2 regions of the Bacillus silvicola genome follow, and region 1 is predicted to be linked to the other one. Evidence: riboswitches for the same ligand, from Rfam matches in the RefSeq annotation. Region 1 holds a riboswitch; the other holds the start of a gene.
What was found. A riboswitch is a leader RNA that binds a small molecule or an ion and turns the genes downstream of it on or off. The one in region 1 is predicted to bind FMN.
Positions count from the first base shown of each region.

Region 1 (3,377 bases):
GAACATGGTGCACACGCTTGCTCTTATAATGAAAATAAAGAAGAGTACGAAGCTGCCATCGATCAATTTTTAAACACCTATGTAAAAGAAACAAAAAACAGGCTTGCATAAGCCTGTTTTTTTACTGCGCTAAAACGTCTGTAACTTGTTCCATATTTTCAGAAATCCACTTTATTGCCTCATCTAGCGTCGGAAATTCCGTCGTTTGAAAGGTCACCTCATCTTGCAGTAACCAAACATCTTTCGGTTCTTGTCCTACACCTGCGATTGACCAATGAAGTAAACTATATGGATGATTATCATTCAAAAATGATGCCCACGTGCGCTCATTTGCAATATTTTGTAGTGTTCGTAATTTTTTATCCATCTTTCGTCACCTTACTCTAGTCAGTTATAAAAACTATTATAACACTCTCTTCTCTCTCAAACAAAGTGCTCTTTTTGTCCCGCTATTTGCGGGCAGTAAGACTCCCACCTCAAAATTCGGCTTAGGCAAAGAAGTAAGGGGGGAGATTAACTGCCCGTAAACGCCCGATTGGTGCGGGCTGATAATCAGTGGGGGATGCCCCCCACTGATTAAAGTTTCACTTTATATTGTCAAGTACTCTCCCTGATTATATGATGGGATTAAGCGTTTGGGAAGGAGGGATAAGGTTGGCAAAAGTACAAATTAAAATAAATGATAATGGCTCTTTTCGCGTTACAGGGGACGTGGAATTAGTTGACTCACAAGGGAATCTATTCCCAGCAAAACCAGCATTTTCTTTATGTCGTTGTGGTTTATCGAAAAACATGCCTTATTGCGATGCTTCGCATAAAGGCAAATTCGAGTCTGTTGTTAGAGCACCAGAAGCAGAATAGTTTTGTACGTAACATGCACATTTTTTTGTGCATGTTTTTTCTTTTTAGCAACTCCGTTATATCCCTTCTCCTTACAACATTTCTCATACTTTTTTCCCCATTCCAGCCTACATATATTTTCACACAATTCTTCACATTCGAATATTTTTTTCTAGCCTTTTATTTTTTTTGTGCTATAATTTGAGCAAACAACATCCTTCGGGGTCGGGTGAAATTCCCAACCGGCGGTGATGAAGTGCAAACTTCTAAGTCCGTGACCCGTTTTCAACTCGAAAACGGTGGATCTAGTGAAACTCTAGGGCCGACAGTATAGTCTGGATGGGAGAAGGATATGTTTTCTAGTAATTTTATATAGCGAATACACTTTTATTTCAGTATGCATATTTTTAAAGTTTCATTTTGAACCTTTATATATGTTTTATTTTGTATACTTATGTTTCTATACTGAAATAAAAAGATACGACTAGCGTTGAAAGAATTTGATATTTTGCTAGGTTTTTTTCCTTATGCCAAAATATCAGTCATCGTTAGGTTTCTTTCCTATACTTTCGTATTCGAACTATATTTCTAGAAATCACGTCTCCCAAACCCCAAGGATTTTATATCCTTGGGGTTTTTTGATTTTTTCAGGAGAGGTGAAGAGAATGACAGATCAAGAATATATGAGGATTGCCTTGCAGTTAGCACAAGGTACAACCGGCCAAACAAGTCCCAATCCTATGGTTGGTGCTGTTGTTGTAAAAGATGGAAACATCATAGGAATGGGGGCTCACTTGCGCGCTGGTGAAGAACATGCTGAAGTTCATGCACTTCATATGGCTGGTGAAAAAGCAAAAGGTGCTACCGTTTATGTAACACTTGAACCGTGTAGCCATTTTGGAAAAACACCACCTTGCTGTGAATTACTCATTGAAAAAGGAGTCCAGCGGGTTGTAATTGCTACCCTTGATTGCAATCCACTCGTTTCTGGTAATGGAAAAAGGAGATTAGAAGAAGCAGGAATCGAGGTAACTACTGGTGTCCTTGAGGCGGAAGCAACTTTATTAAATCGATACTTTTTTCACTATATGAAAACGAAACGTCCCTTTGTAACAATAAAAACAGCAATGAGCTTAGATGGAAAAACAGCTACTGTAACTGGTGAAAGCCAGTGGATTACAAGTGAAGAAGCACGTGCTGATGTTCACCAATATCGTCATATGCATGATGCTATCTTAGTCGGTGTGAATACAGTTTTAACTGATAATCCACATTTAACAACAAGAATTCTAAACGGAGGTAAACATCCTATACGTGTTATTTTAGATACCCACTTACGAACGCCGCCATCTTCTCATGTCATAACAGATGGCTTAGCTCCGACATGGATTATTGTCGGTAAGGATGTAAATAAAGAGAAAATAGCGTCTTATGAATCTAACAATATAGTTGTATACCAAATGAAAACACAGCAAATTAAAATACAAGATGTCCTATCCCTACTCGGTGAGAAACAAATTCTTTCTCTGTTCGTTGAAGGTGGTCAAACGGTGCATGCAAACTTCTTAAAAACAAATAGTTTTAATGAAATTGTGACCTATATTAGCCCGAAATTAATTGGTGGAAAAGATGCACCCACCTTATTTGGCGGAGCTGGTTTTTCGAAGTTACAAGATGCACTTTCCTTAACAATTCAAGAGATGAAACAAATTGGTAATGATATAAAAATTGTTGCAACCTTAAAAAGCGAGGTGACAGAATGTTTACAGGAATCGTAGAAGAGTTAGGAACGATATCAAGCATGACTCAAAGTGGTGAAGCAATGAAGCTAACTATTAACGCAAATCAAATTTTATCAGATATCAAATTAGGTGATAGTATCGCAGTTAACGGCATTTGCTTAACAGTAACTACTTTTACGACTACTTCATTCACTGTTGATGCAATGCCTGAAACAATGAAAGCAACATCACTTCGTATGCTAAAGCCAAGTGCCAAAGTGAATTTAGAACGGGCAATGGCTGCAAACGGACGATTCGGTGGACATTTCGTCACCGGACATATCGATGGCATCGGTACGATTTTAACTAAAAAACAACATTACAATGCCATCTATTACAAAATAGCAATTTCTGATGAATTACTACGCTATTGTTTGCATAAAGGATCCGTTGCTATTGATGGCACTAGTTTAACAATATTTGATATAGACGAATCTTCAATTACAATTTCACTCATCCCCCACACAGTAAGCGAGTCTATAATCGGAGAAAAAAAAGCCGGGGACATCGTAAACATTGAGTGTGACATGATTGGAAAATATATTGAACGCTTTATTTCAAAGCCCACAAAAAGAACAGATTCAATGACCGAAAGCTTTTTACAAGAAAACGGATTTCTATAAGGGGGAAGCACAATGTTTCATCGTATTGAAGAAGCTCTAGAAGATTTAAAACAAGGAAAAGTCGTTATCGTATGTGATGATGAAAACCGAGAAAATGAAGGCGATTTTATTGCTTTAGCAGAGTACATTACAC
Region 1 is NZ_JBNGVC010000012.1:1,067,965-1,071,341, forward strand. Features, by position in the region: gene ACP6L7_RS17410 (alpha/beta hydrolase) at 1-111, shown strand, start outside; gene ACP6L7_RS17415 (YqkC family protein) at 122-367, opposite strand; gene ACP6L7_RS17420 (CDGSH iron-sulfur domain-containing protein) at 655-861, shown strand; FMN riboswitch at 1,052-1,195, shown strand; gene ribD (bifunctional diaminohydroxyphosphoribosylaminopyrimidine deaminase/5-amino-6-(5-phosphoribosylamino)uracil reductase RibD) at 1,506-2,618, shown strand; gene ribE (riboflavin synthase) at 2,600-3,244, shown strand; gene ribBA (bifunctional 3,4-dihydroxy-2-butanone 4-phosphate synthase/GTP cyclohydrolase II) at 3,257-3,377, shown strand, end outside.

Region 2 (3,377 bases), on a different contig from region 1:
TGTTTCGACAAGAAATGTTGACTTAGCAATAACGTACGAAGATAAGAGTAACCTATTCCTAACGAAAAACCGTCCCAAAAAATCTTTTGGGACGGCTTCTTTTACCAAAAAATAAAGACACATATAAATCCAGAAATAGCTAAGTAGCTATATAAGTAAAAGACTTTTGTTCTTGTTTTTTCTTTTGTCCGGAATAGTACGATAGTTGGTTCGATTAGACCAATTGTAAGACAAAGTAAACCAAGAAGCATAAAGCCAATTGAAAGAGAATACAGGGCGATTTGTGGTGCTTGAAATGGAATCATCCATTTTAATAAAAATGCAATAAGTGCAGTGTAACAAATGCTACCGATGTATTTATTCAATGGTGTATTAGAACGGAAACCAGGAAGTTTCTTGGAAAAAGGACGGGAAACAACTTCAATTTGTAAAGATGTATGTTCTTCAATTATTTTTTGAGCTTCTTTTCCTTTTTGGAAAAGGGATAAAATCCAGTTTCGCTCACCTTGGAAAATAAATTGAGAAGTTGTTAAATAGTGATCAACTTTTACCTTATTCCAACTCTTCCATGGATGACGCTCGCACAATTTTAATTTACTTTCTGTTTTTTTATCGTACTGATAAATACTTATGCCATCTTGGTCAAAAGTAGCGTAGTATGTCTCTTGTGAGAATGTGCCTAGATCAATTGGACAGTAGAAAAGTAATTCTTTTTTTAAATAAAAGTATTCTTTTCTTAAGTTCTTTTTCATTGCTTCTCGAATAGAGTGTCTTTTATCTTTCTTCATGACATTTCCTCCATAACTCAGAAAATGTTCTTATCTTAACAATTCAACATCTTATCACTTTTAACGATATATGACTAGGGGATTCATAAGAGAAATACCGAATTATAAAAAATATGGGTTGTATTGTAAAATATATTGATTGTATCTTTGGTTATATAAAATTAATAACTTATTTTTAATAAGTTACACTTTTTTTGTTCACAATACGATTATGTTGTTGTATAATGAAGTGGAAAATAGAATATCGGTCTATCTTCGGGGCAGGGTGAAAATCCCGACCGGCGGTGATGAACAGTTAATAATTTCGTTCTAAGCCCGCGAGCCGTTAAGGCAGGATTTGGTGTGATTCCAAAGCCGACAGTATAGTCTGGATGGGAGAAGATGGAGGTTCAAGCGTTCAAAAAAGATAAATATTTGAACGTCTGTTTGATGTGCCTTAAAATTCTCCCTTTGTGTAAATCGCAAAGGGTTTTTTCGTTCTATGAAAAAATAGGCATAGCAGAACCTTTCCACTTTCCATGAGAAGATCGATGGAAAAGGAGAGAGAAAGATGAAACAAAAAAGCAGTGTAGTGCAGATGGTGAGTGTAGCGATGCTAAGTAGTATTGCGTATTTACTAATGATGTTGGATTTTCCATTCCCAGGGCTTCCGCCATTTTTAAAAATTGATTTTAGTGATGTGCCAGCTTTAATTGCGGCGATTATTTTTGGGCCGATTGCAGGAGTAATTGTAGAAGCGATAAAAAATATTTTACATTACGGGATTCAAGGAAGTTTAACGGGAGTGCCAGTTGGAGAAATTGCAAACTTTATTGCAGGATGTTTATTTATTGGACCAGCGGCTTTCTTATTTAGAAAGTATCGTACTGTAAAGAGTTTAACGACAGGATTAATGCTAGGGACAATTACAATGGCGTTAATCATGAGTGTATTAAACTACATCATCATATTCCCAGCTTACACTTGGTTTTTAAATTCACCAGCTATGTCTAGTGATGCTATAAAAACAACGGTTGTAACGGCAATCTTACCATTTAATTTGATTAAAGGAATTGTAGTGACAATTGTATTTGTAGTGTTATTCTCACGCCTGAAAGTATGGGTGTTTGCAAAAATGAATAATGCATAAAATATAAAGTGAAACTTTAATCAGTGAGGGTTTTGTTCATCCCCCGCTGATTATTAGCCTTCACCTATCGGGCATTTACGGGCAGCCCGACCCTCACCTAACTTCTTTACTTTCGTTGTTGAGGTAGGGGTCTTACTGCCCGTTGATGCGGGGTAAAATAAAACCATTAGTAGTATGGACTACTAATGGTTTTTTATTAAGTAGAATGAAAATAGAAAACAAAAAATACCCCTCATCCATATGAGGGGTATTTTTTGAAGTTAATAAAAGACTATTCGAATTTTAAAGAGTCGCCATCAAATGATTCGTCAGCAACTTTAATCGAGTCAGTTGGACAGCCTTCGAATGCATCCATCATATCTTCAATTAATACATCTGGAATTTCAACGATACCTTGGTTATCGTCTAATGTTACAAATGCAATACCTTCATCATCATAGTCATAAATGTCTGGTGCAGCAGCGCCACAAGCACCACATGCAATACAAGTATCTTTATCAACGATTGTATATTTTGCCATCTTTTTTCCCTCCTGATAATATGTATGTGAAAAGTTCGTCAAAAAATTATAACCTTATTGTAAAACGGTTTTTAAAACTTTTCAACATAAAATTATAATGATAATGCTTATCAATTAGGGTGTCAACTTGTTTTTGAATTATTTCATAAGATTTTCAAAATACTTAAATGTTATTTCGTTTGATACAATAGAATATATACAAGCATGTAGTGTGAATATGATAAGTTAAATGCGATCGTATTGAAAAAGGAATGAAGTTAGACTGAAAGGTGGAAGCGGTAATGCAGCTACAATATACTTTATTATATTGTTTAAAACAATTGAATGGTGAAAGAACCGTTTCTTCGATTTATTATTTGTTAAAAGGAAAGAGATCGTCGCAAACATTACAAGATGGGAATATGTTTCAAATTTCTTTTTTGTTTGGGATTTATAAATCATTAAATAGAGCTGATTATGATCAAGAAGTTGCAAAGTTGTTACAGACGGATTTAGTTCAATCTATACATGATAATACATACGTGTTAACGACTGCTGGTAATATGCAATTAAACAAATGGGAAGATGAATTTGCCTTTCCGACGTATTTACATGGTTTACACTATGGTGAAATAGGTGAAACGTTTTGGAGGAGATTAGCATTAATCGTTCAAACCATTTCGAATATACAACAGGCAAATGCGAAATTTATTCCAATTCAACAGGATACAGAAATAATGATGTGGGTGAAACGTTTTCTCACGGGAATACCATATACGAGAAATGAATTGGCTAAAAGATTGTGGAAGGAGATGCATACTCTTTTACAAAAAAATAATTCAGTAGAAGCGACAATCGTAACATATCGATTAACTGGCTATGAACGTATTGGGTGTACTTTACAACAATTAGCGGAAATTACGAAACAAGATATATTTCGAGTGTACTTTTTATTCTGGGG
Region 2 is NZ_JBNGVC010000001.1:911,914-915,290, reverse strand. Features, by position in the region: gene ACP6L7_RS04820 (hypothetical protein) at 102-788, opposite strand; FMN riboswitch at 1,036-1,175, shown strand; gene ACP6L7_RS04815 (ECF transporter S component) at 1,339-1,917, shown strand; gene ACP6L7_RS04810 (ferredoxin) at 2,189-2,437, opposite strand; gene ACP6L7_RS04805 (YpbB family protein) at 2,719-3,377, shown strand, end outside.
Region 2: linked by a shared signal. The riboswitch ahead of ACP6L7_RS04815 (ECF transporter S component) and the one ahead of ribD (bifunctional diaminohydroxyphosphoribosylaminopyrimidine deaminase/5-amino-6-(5-phosphoribosylamino)uracil reductase RibD) in region 1 are both predicted to bind FMN.